2 regions of the Agrobacterium sp. NPDC090273 genome follow, and region 2 is predicted to be linked to the other one. Evidence: riboswitches for the same ligand, from Rfam matches in the RefSeq annotation. Region 2 holds a riboswitch; the other holds the start of a gene.
What was found. A riboswitch is a leader RNA that binds a small molecule or an ion and turns the genes downstream of it on or off. The one in region 2 is predicted to bind cobalamin.
Positions count from the first base shown of each region.

Region 1: it holds a riboswitch for cobalamin, as region 2 does, so the genes downstream of both, ACIQT8_RS19665 (DUF1636 family protein) here and ACIQT8_RS12475 (CbtB domain-containing protein) in region 2, are expected to answer to the same signal.

Region 1 is NZ_JBIVYN010000007.1:286,124-290,530, forward strand. Features, by position in the region: gene cobN (cobaltochelatase subunit CobN) at 1-1,159, opposite strand, end outside; gene cobW (cobalamin biosynthesis protein CobW) at 1,162-2,199, opposite strand; gene ACIQT8_RS19665 (DUF1636 family protein) at 2,196-2,582, opposite strand; cobalamin riboswitch at 2,739-2,955, opposite strand; gene cobO (cob(I)yrinic acid a,c-diamide adenosyltransferase) at 3,087-3,704, shown strand; gene ACIQT8_RS19675 (cobyric acid synthase) at 3,708-4,407, shown strand, end outside.
Region 2 is NZ_JBIVYN010000004.1:92,442-96,848, reverse strand. Features, by position in the region: gene ACIQT8_RS12490 (LysE family translocator) at 1-318, shown strand, start outside; gene ACIQT8_RS12485 (c-type cytochrome) at 435-869, shown strand; gene ACIQT8_RS12480 (c-type cytochrome) at 983-1,900, shown strand; cobalamin riboswitch at 1,935-2,179, shown strand; gene ACIQT8_RS12475 (CbtB domain-containing protein) at 2,336-2,521, shown strand; gene ACIQT8_RS12470 (CbtA family protein) at 2,648-3,382, shown strand; gene ACIQT8_RS12465 (hypothetical protein) at 3,387-3,704, shown strand; gene ACIQT8_RS12460 (type 1 glutamine amidotransferase family protein) at 3,713-4,282, opposite strand; gene ACIQT8_RS12455 (GNAT family N-acetyltransferase) at 4,304-4,407, opposite strand, start outside.

The DNA of each region.
Region 1 (4,407 bases), on a different contig from region 2:
CCGCACCTGGATAATCGGGCATCAGAACAACAATACGACGCTCCTGACGCGGTGTCTGTTTCAATCGCAGGAAGGCTGCAATGCGGTTCGTCACCTGCAGGATGCGGTCTGACTCAGGCACATTGATGAGGGCTGAGTTACCCTGCGTACCGGGCTGCTTGAATGAGATCACACCGGCAAGAATCCGGCCATCCAGCTCCGGGAGCACGACGTGCATGGCAAGATCGGAAGGGTTTAGGCCACGGCTATTGTCCGCCCAACCGTCACGCCGGGTTGTTGCCATGATGACCTGAAAGACCGGCAATCCCAATCGATCGAACAGGGTTTTTCCATGGTCATCGACCTGACTGGCAAACGCCGTAGCAGCAATAATGGCAGCCGGTTTCAAGCCGGGAAGCACACGCTCCAGAAAACCCGCCGCATCCGCATCCTTCAGACCGCTGACAAAGATTGGCAACGGCGCGAAACCCCGCGCCTTCAAGGATGCAAACAATGCGTCGATGGGCGCGACATCGGACGCCAGCAGCATTGAGCGATAAAACAGGATGGGCAGGACTGGAGCATTGACGCCAAAATCCTCCGTCGCCCGTTTTTCAGCAACGAAGCCCTCACCCGGCCGATAAAAGCCGGTCTTTGGCAGGGGAACAGGTTCAACTTGCGGCCAGTTGTAACCGCCTGAGAGCGCCGCCAATCCGCTGGCGAGACGCTCCATGTTCTCCGACCCTCCTTCGCGGAAGAAGGAGAGGATCGCAGCAAGTGTCGACTGGTCGATCGTTGAAGCCGCTTCCAGCTTTTCGTCGCGCTCGCTGCATTCGCCGGGCAGAAGCGCAAGCTTCACACCGCGCCGTCGCGCCATCTGCGCAAGCTGATCCACGCCATACCGCCAGCGATACGCACCACCCAGAATCCGGATAAGGATAAGCTTTGCGTGTTCTGCGGTCTTCTCGATCCAAAGATCGACCGACATGGGGTGGCGAAGCTCCGAAAGATTGGCGGTAACGAGAATAGGGCGTGCCTGATCCTCCCGCCATGCCCGTTCCAGACAAGCGAGATCGCTGGCCGAAAAGGACAAAACCACGACATCTGCCTGCGGCTGGTTGAGATCAACCGGCTCGATCAGGTCGTCCAGAGACGACGATGTCGTGGCAAGGATATGCATTGTCAGGCAGCCAGCATCTGTTCGATCTTCTCGCGGTTCAGGCCTTTTTCACCGATGACGACCAGTCGGCTGCGCCGCGTCTCACCGGGCGCCCACGGCCGGTCGTAGTAGTGATTGACGCGGCTTCCGACCGCCTGCACCTGAAGACGCATCGGCTTGGCCGAAACCTCGATGAAGCCTTTGATACGAAGGACGTTTTCCGCTGCAGCCGTTTCGGCGATGCGGACGGCGAGGGCTTCCGGATCGGTCACCGCAGGCAGGTCGATAACGAAACTGTCGAAATCGTCGTGATCGTGATCGTGTTCTTCATCGTGATGCGTATGACGGTTTTCGATATCCTCTTCAACCGCAAGGCCGAGGCCAATCAGCACGGCAGGATCAACGGCGCCGTTCGACGCGACGACGATCTTAGCAGCCTTCGGCAGATGTTCCGAGACGTGGGCTTTGGCCTTTTCAAGACCGGCAGCGTCAAGCAGATCGGCCTTGGTCATGACGATGAGATCGGCACAGGCAACCTGATCTTCGAAAACCTCTTCAACGGGATCATCGTGATCAAGCGCTTCATCGGCCTGCCGCTGTGCGGAAAGAGCCTCCATGTCGTGTGCGACCTGGCCTTCAGCCAGAGCTGCGCCGTCCACGACAGCAATAACGGCATCAACCGTGACACGGCTTTTGATCGCCGGCCACTGGAAAGCCTGAACAAGCGGCTTTGGCAGTGCCAGACCCGAAGTCTCGATCAGAATGTGCTCGACCTTCGGCTGGCGGCTGAGAATCTGCTCGATCGCTGGCTGGAAGTCATCGGCCACTGTGCAGCAGATGCAGCCATTGGCCAGTTCGACAATGTTTTCTTCCGGGCAGCTCTCGATACCGCAACCCTTGAGAATTTCGCCATCGATGCCGACATCACCGAATTCATTGACGATAATGGCAAGACGTTTCCCGTCGAGTTTTTCGAGAAGGCCACGCAGAAGCGTTGTTTTTCCGGCCCCCAGAAAACCGGTAACGATGGTGCAGGGAACGCGATCCAGAAGGGTGCTCATTTCATCTCCTCGGTAAAATCGAATGGGGGAATACGCGCGACCATGCCGCGCTTCAAACTATCTGGACGGCCGCGCCAGGGCATCAGCCCGTCCGGCGCAGTGGCCAGCAGGCGAGCGCCAACAAGCAAATCCTCGGCATTGTCGGGCGTCAGTCCGCCAAACACATAAGACCAGCCATCGGCGCCACGTAAAACAGCGCTCAGCCCACGCTTGCAATTGGCAAGACAATTGACGCTTCGCACCTCGATACCCGCGTTGTGCGCCTTTTCGGCTGCACGTTCCGCCAGGATGGAACCGGGACGGGGATCGAGATCTGGATCGCTGGCATCACGACAACTGCGGCACACAAACACGACCACGCCGGAAACGTCATCGTTTTCCAACCCATCTTTGGTGCATGAGGATGTGACTGCGATATCCAAACCGTTTTCGCTTTCCGCGCCTTAAAACTTTTCGGGGTGCGCATCTCGAAAACGGCACGCTTGCCAGGCAAGGCGGCTCGTTCGATTTCAGCGGCTGGCCGGAGCACCCCGCCCGGCAGACGTTTTTGCGTGAACGGCAGGTCTCCTGGCTCGCGGCTTGATCGATACCCGTTTGACACCGCCTTCCCGGACATGTTCGGTCCAGTGGCTTCACGGTGTGGGCTTACCGCTTACAGTTGCGGGGGCAGCCACGGATTGACCCAACGGGGCTTGAACCGTGTTCCCTCTTAGCTTTCCCCGTTGCCGGAAAAAGACCGTTTGCTCGATACACTTAGGCTGAACGCCTTTTGCGGTCAATGCCATGCTGTCCCTGCCAGCGGATTGCCGGGTGCGGCAAATTGGGTATAGTCGCCGCTTCCACGGCGAGGTGTTCACACGCGCTGCCGAAAAACAGGGACATGCATGATGAACCGCGAAATCAACGACGCCGAAGCCGAGCGACACCGGCAGAAGATGGTGAACCGTAAAGCGGTGCAGGATGCCGAAGTTGCTGAAAAGACGGTCGAAAAAGGTCTGCTGATGGTCAATACCGGCCCCGGCAAGGGTAAATCGACGGCGGCGTTCGGGCTCGCCTTGCGCATGCTCGGAAATGGCAGGCGTGTCGGCGTCGTGCAGTTCATCAAGGGCGCATGGTCGACCGGTGAGCAGCAAGCACTGAGCCTGTTTGGCGACAAGGTGGAGTGGCGAACCATGGGCGAAGGTTTCACATGGGACACGCAGGATCTGAAGCGCGATGTCGCCGCGGCAACCAAGGCATGGGAAGAGGCCAAGACCCTGATGGCCGATGAAAGCATCGGTCTTTTGATCCTGGATGAACTCAACATCGCACTGCGCTACGACTACCTGCCTCTGGAAGAGGTCATTGCAACGCTTGAGAAACGCCGGACTGATTTGCATGTCATCGTCACCGGCCGTAACGCCAAGCCAGCCCTGATCGAGGCCGCCGATATGGTCACGGAAATGAGCCTCGTCAAACATCACTTCAAGGCGGGCGTGAAGGCGCAGGCGGGAATCGAGTTCTGATCCATGACTGCACGCGCCCTTATGTTTCAGGGAACCGGCTCCGATGTCGGGAAATCGCTGATGGTGGCGGGGCTGGCACGTGCCTTCGTCAAGCGCGGCCTGAGCGTCATGCCCTTCAAGCCGCAGAACATGTCAAACAATGCGGCAGTTACGGCGGATGGCGGTGAAATCGGCCGTGCGCAGGCCCTGCAAGCGCGTGCCGCGGGCGTCGCGCTGTCGGTTCACATGAACCCCGTCCTGCTGAAACCGCAAAGCGAGACCGGGGCGCAGGTAATCGTGCAAGGGAAGATCGCCGGCAACGCAAAAGCCGCAGAATATCAGGGCCTCAAGGCGGGTTTGATGCCGAAGGTCCTGGAAAGTTTCGAGTTGCTGAAGCAAAAAGCCGATCTGGTTCTGGTGGAAGGTGCCGGCAGCGCTTCAGAAATCAATCTGCGTGCCAACGACATTGCAAATATGGGTTTTTCCCGTGCCGCCGATGTACCGGTCATCCTGATCGGCGACATTGACCGGGGTGGCGTCATCGCGAGCTTGGTCGGCACCAGTGCGGTGCTGGATGACGCCGATGCCGCGATGATAGAAGGCTTCATTGTCAACCGTTTTCGCGGCGATCCTTCATTGTTCGACGAAGGCATGCGGATCATCGCTGCCAAAACGGGATGGCAAACCGTCGGCCTTCTTCCGCATTTTCCCGACGCCGCTCGTC
Region 2 (4,407 bases):
GCCAGCGTCTCGGCCAGAAAAGCGTTCTGGCGCGCCATGCTCACCTGCCTGTCGAACCCCAAAGCCTATCTCTTCATGATGGCGATCTATCCACAATTTCTCAAACCCGCCTATGGGCCGATCTGGATGCAGGGCGCGGTGATGGGCCTCATGGTCGCGGCAACCCAGTTTGCGGTCTATGGCGGGCTGGCATTAACGGCGGACAGAAGCAGGGCATGGCTTGTTTCCTCGCCTGCTACCACTGTTTTCATCGGTCGCGCTGCGGGTGTGATGCTGGTTGCAGTCGCATTGCTGACACTCTGGGAAGGGTTGTCTTAGGCTTCTGTTTTCACGCGAAATTTCACTTCAATGTGACTTCTTTTTGCCTGACGGAACGGGCATCCTCGCCCCGTTCGTATCAAGCCCGTTACCTGTCGGGATCAAGGAGAGAGTTCATGAAACTGAAAACCATCACGGCAGCGATGCTGTTCGGCTGTCTGTGCGCCGGTGCGGTTTACGCAGCCGGCGAAGTCGAAAAGCGCGAAGGCATGATGAAGCAGATTGGCGGCGCGATGGGGTCGCTCGCCGCCATTTCCAAGGGGCAGAAGCCTTTTGACGCCGAGGCGGTCAAGACTGCCGTGACGACAATCAGCACCAACGCCAAGGCTTTCCCGGACCAGTTCCCGGCTGGCTCCGAAGCTGGCAGTGCGGCAGCACCCGCCATCTGGGAAAATTTCGAGGACTTCAAGGCCAAGTCTGCAAAGCTCGGTGAAGATGCGGACGCGATTCTCGCCAGCCTGCCCGTGGATCAGGCCGGCGTCGCAACCGCCATGCAGAAACTCGGCGCCGATTGCGGTACCTGCCATCAGACCTACCGTCTGAAGAAGTGATGTTCATCGCATCGGGAAAGTCGCCTTCGGGTGGCTTTCTCTTGAGGCGTCGGATCGATCCGGTGCGCTCAGTGCAAATGTGAATGTCGATTGGTCTGAGAGGGGAGAGGGGTATGCCTTCCATCTGGACGAAACTTGCGGGCGGCGCCGTATTGGCCGCAGCCGCTGGTTTCGGTATTTTTATGGTCGTTACGGCGCCGGAGCGGCAGGCGCCAAGCCACTGGGCGAGCCTTGGAGAGCCGGACCTCGCCAACGGCGAGACGCTGTTCTGGGCAGGCGGCTGCGCAAGCTGTCATGCTGCGCCCGGTGTAACAGGTGATGCACTTCTGACGCTTGCCGGCGGTCAGGATCTGCCGAGCCCTTTCGGAACCTTCCGTGTGCCGAACATCTCGTCTGATCCGCAGCACGGTATTGGCGGGTGGACGCTGGCGCAGTTTGGCGACGCCATGACACGGGGCGTCGGCAGGGATGGTGAACATCTTTATCCGTCCTTCCCCTATGCATCCTATGCCAGGATGACCTCCAAGGACATCAACGATCTCTTCGGTTATCTCAAGGCGCTTCCCGCGAGCCAGAACGATGCACCGGGACACGACCTGCCATTCCCGTTCAACATGCGTGTCACCTTGGGTGGCTGGAAATTCCTTTATTTCGATAAAGGCGCCCCTCGTGTCGAACTTGCCAATGCCGATGCCGAACTGCTGCGTGGCCAGTATCTGGTGGAGGGCCCTGGCCATTGTGGCGAATGCCATACGCCGCGCAATGCGCTTGGCGGCTTCCTTGCGGACAAATGGCTGGCGGGCGGTCCCAATCCGGAAGGTGAGGGCAGAATTCCTGACATTACGCCAGCATCGGAAAGCATCGGCGGTTGGGCAGCCGAGGATATCGCAAGCTACCTCGAGACCGGCTTTACACCGGAGTTCGACAGCGTCGGCGGCTCCATGGTCAAGGTCCAGCAGAACATGGCACGGTTGACGGCGGACGACCGGGACGCGATTGCCGCCTATCTGAAGGCTGTTCCGGCGCGTTGAGGTGGAGAGGCATTGACTCTCCACTATCGCCGTCGGATAACAAAACTGTGATGGTTCCTTCCGGAAATCCGGAAGGTGAAAAGGGAACACGATAAGGAGCAATCCCCATTCGTGGCTGCCCCCGCAACTGTGAGCGGAGAGCCTGAAACGGAAATACCACTGGTCGGCTGCATGGCTGGAACCGAAAGGTTGGGCTCATGCGGGGGATAACCCGGCCGGGAAGGTGTTTCAGGTTTTGACCCGCGAGCCAGGAGACCTGCCCTCACGGAAATGTTTATGCCGGCGGGGTGTCCGGAGCAGCAGGATTACAGGGGCAGGTGACTGCGCCTGTGTCAGTCTCGCATTCCCCGTGGTGAATTGTATCGATGCGGTCCTGCGCCTGGATTGGACGCTTGCCCGTTCACAATGGCGCTGATGCGCCGGGAGAGGCTCACCATGTCTATTATCAATCAGAATACCGCCAATGCCGCTGTAACAGCGAAAAGCAGCAGCATTGCCCAATCGCTGACAGCGATCGTTCTCGGCCTTTTCGTCGTCGGTTTCGTCGGCTTCTCGCATGTCGAAGCTGTTCACAACGCAGCGCATGATACGCGCCACGCCAATGCGTTTCCCTGCCACTAAAGCTGAATGATTTCGGGGACTTTGCACCCTGAACGTGAAGCTGCTCCAGAATTTGAGGAAACAGGGCATGATGACGTTCGAAAGCCACTGACGCTTTCGGGTTCATGCTCCTGAGGGGGAAATTGCATGTCGTCTTTTCGCAATATTGTTTTTACGTCGGTGCTGGTCGGCTTGATTGGCGGTGTCGCCGTTTCGGCCATGCAGGCCGTTGGCACCACACCGCTGATCCTGCAGGCGGAAACCTACGAAAGCGCTGGTGGTGAAGCTCCACACAGCCATGACACGGCGCCGGCAACCGATGCGCAAACGACCGCACAGGCTCCAGCCCACACACATGAACATGACGAAGACGCCTGGGCTCCGGCTGATGGTTTCGAACGTGCGGCCTATACAGTCGCAGCCAATGTTCTGACGGCCATCGGTTATGCACTCGTCTTGACCGGTCTCTTGTCGTTGCGCGGCACCAACGGCGGTTGGCGTGAGGGCCTGTTGTGGGGTGTGGCGGGGTTTGCTGCCGTCATGCTGGCACCGATGATCGGTCTTCCGCCAGAACTGCCTGGAAGCCCGGCTGCCGCACTCGCCGCTCGTCAAACCTGGTGGATCGCAACCGTTGCCGCGACTGGCGGCGGTATTGCACTGATCGCTTTCCGACGTGAACCCTGGGCGGCGGTTCTGGCTCTGGTGCTGATTGTCGCGCCGCATGTGGTGGGTGCGCCGCTTCCGCCGGAAGGTGAACATGCGCTGGCGCCTCTGCCGCTGGAGCGTCAGTTCATCGTTGCCGCGACGGTGACGAGTTTCGTCTTCTGGGCATTGATTGGAACGCTAAGCGCCTTCTTCCTGAAGCGTTTCCAGTCGGTTTGACAACATGCGGGACGCGGCAGAATGGAGCGACGAACTCGACGCGCTGCGTTTCGCCGTTCCCGGTCACGGCGCGACCTGCGCCGTGCACCGCCTGGCCTTCAAGGCCCTGTTGAAGGGCGAGCCGGATCAGATGGCCGTTCTTGATTATTTTCAGCAACACAGCGTCGCGTTCATTGCCGCTGCAAAGGCCAAGATCGCCCGCCTGGACCTTCCTCTCGATCGCAGTCTGCATCTCAACAGCCGCGATATTCGTCGCGTGTTAGCTGGCGAGGGCGACGCTGTTAACCCTCGCATCTGCCGCGTTCTGGATCGCGGCAGATAGCTTCTGTCCTACTTCGTGTGTTCCGCTGCGAAAATTCTCAATTCCGCTTCGGCCTCCGGACCAAAGAGGCCAAGGGCTTTGAGAATTTCCGTTGCGAAACTGACCGGTGCGCTGCCCGGCGCCGTGACGATACCGCCGTCGCTGACGGCTTGCGGTTGATCGCGATAAAGACCTTCACCCAGATAGGCTTGATAGGCACGATGCGATGCCAGCGAGTTGCCGGTATGAGCGACATCGTTGAGGATGCCGGTTCCCGCAAGTGCGCTTGCGGCGGCGCAGATCCCACCGATCACACGCCCCTTGTTTCGAAACCGGTGCACAAGGGCACTGATATCCGCGGCCTCGCCTTTTTCCCAACTGAGACCACCGGCGATCACCAGAGCATCGATATTATCTGGATCAAGCGCGTCGTAGCGCATGTCGGGTACGACGTGCATCCCGCCCATGGAAACCACCGGCTGTCCGCTTGGCGACGCATGAACGATGTTCACGCCCAGATAGCTTCGGGCTGCTGCAGTGAGCAGTGCGGGCTCCCAGTCGGCAAAGTCTTGCGCCAAGGCGATAGCGATCCGAGTCATGGCCTTCTCCGTTGAGGATAATCAGGCGATGGATTGCATGTAACGCATGCCGGTGACGGGGCGCGGCACGAAATCCATGTTTTCATAGAAACGATGGGCAGCGACGTTGCCGGTAGCCGCACCAA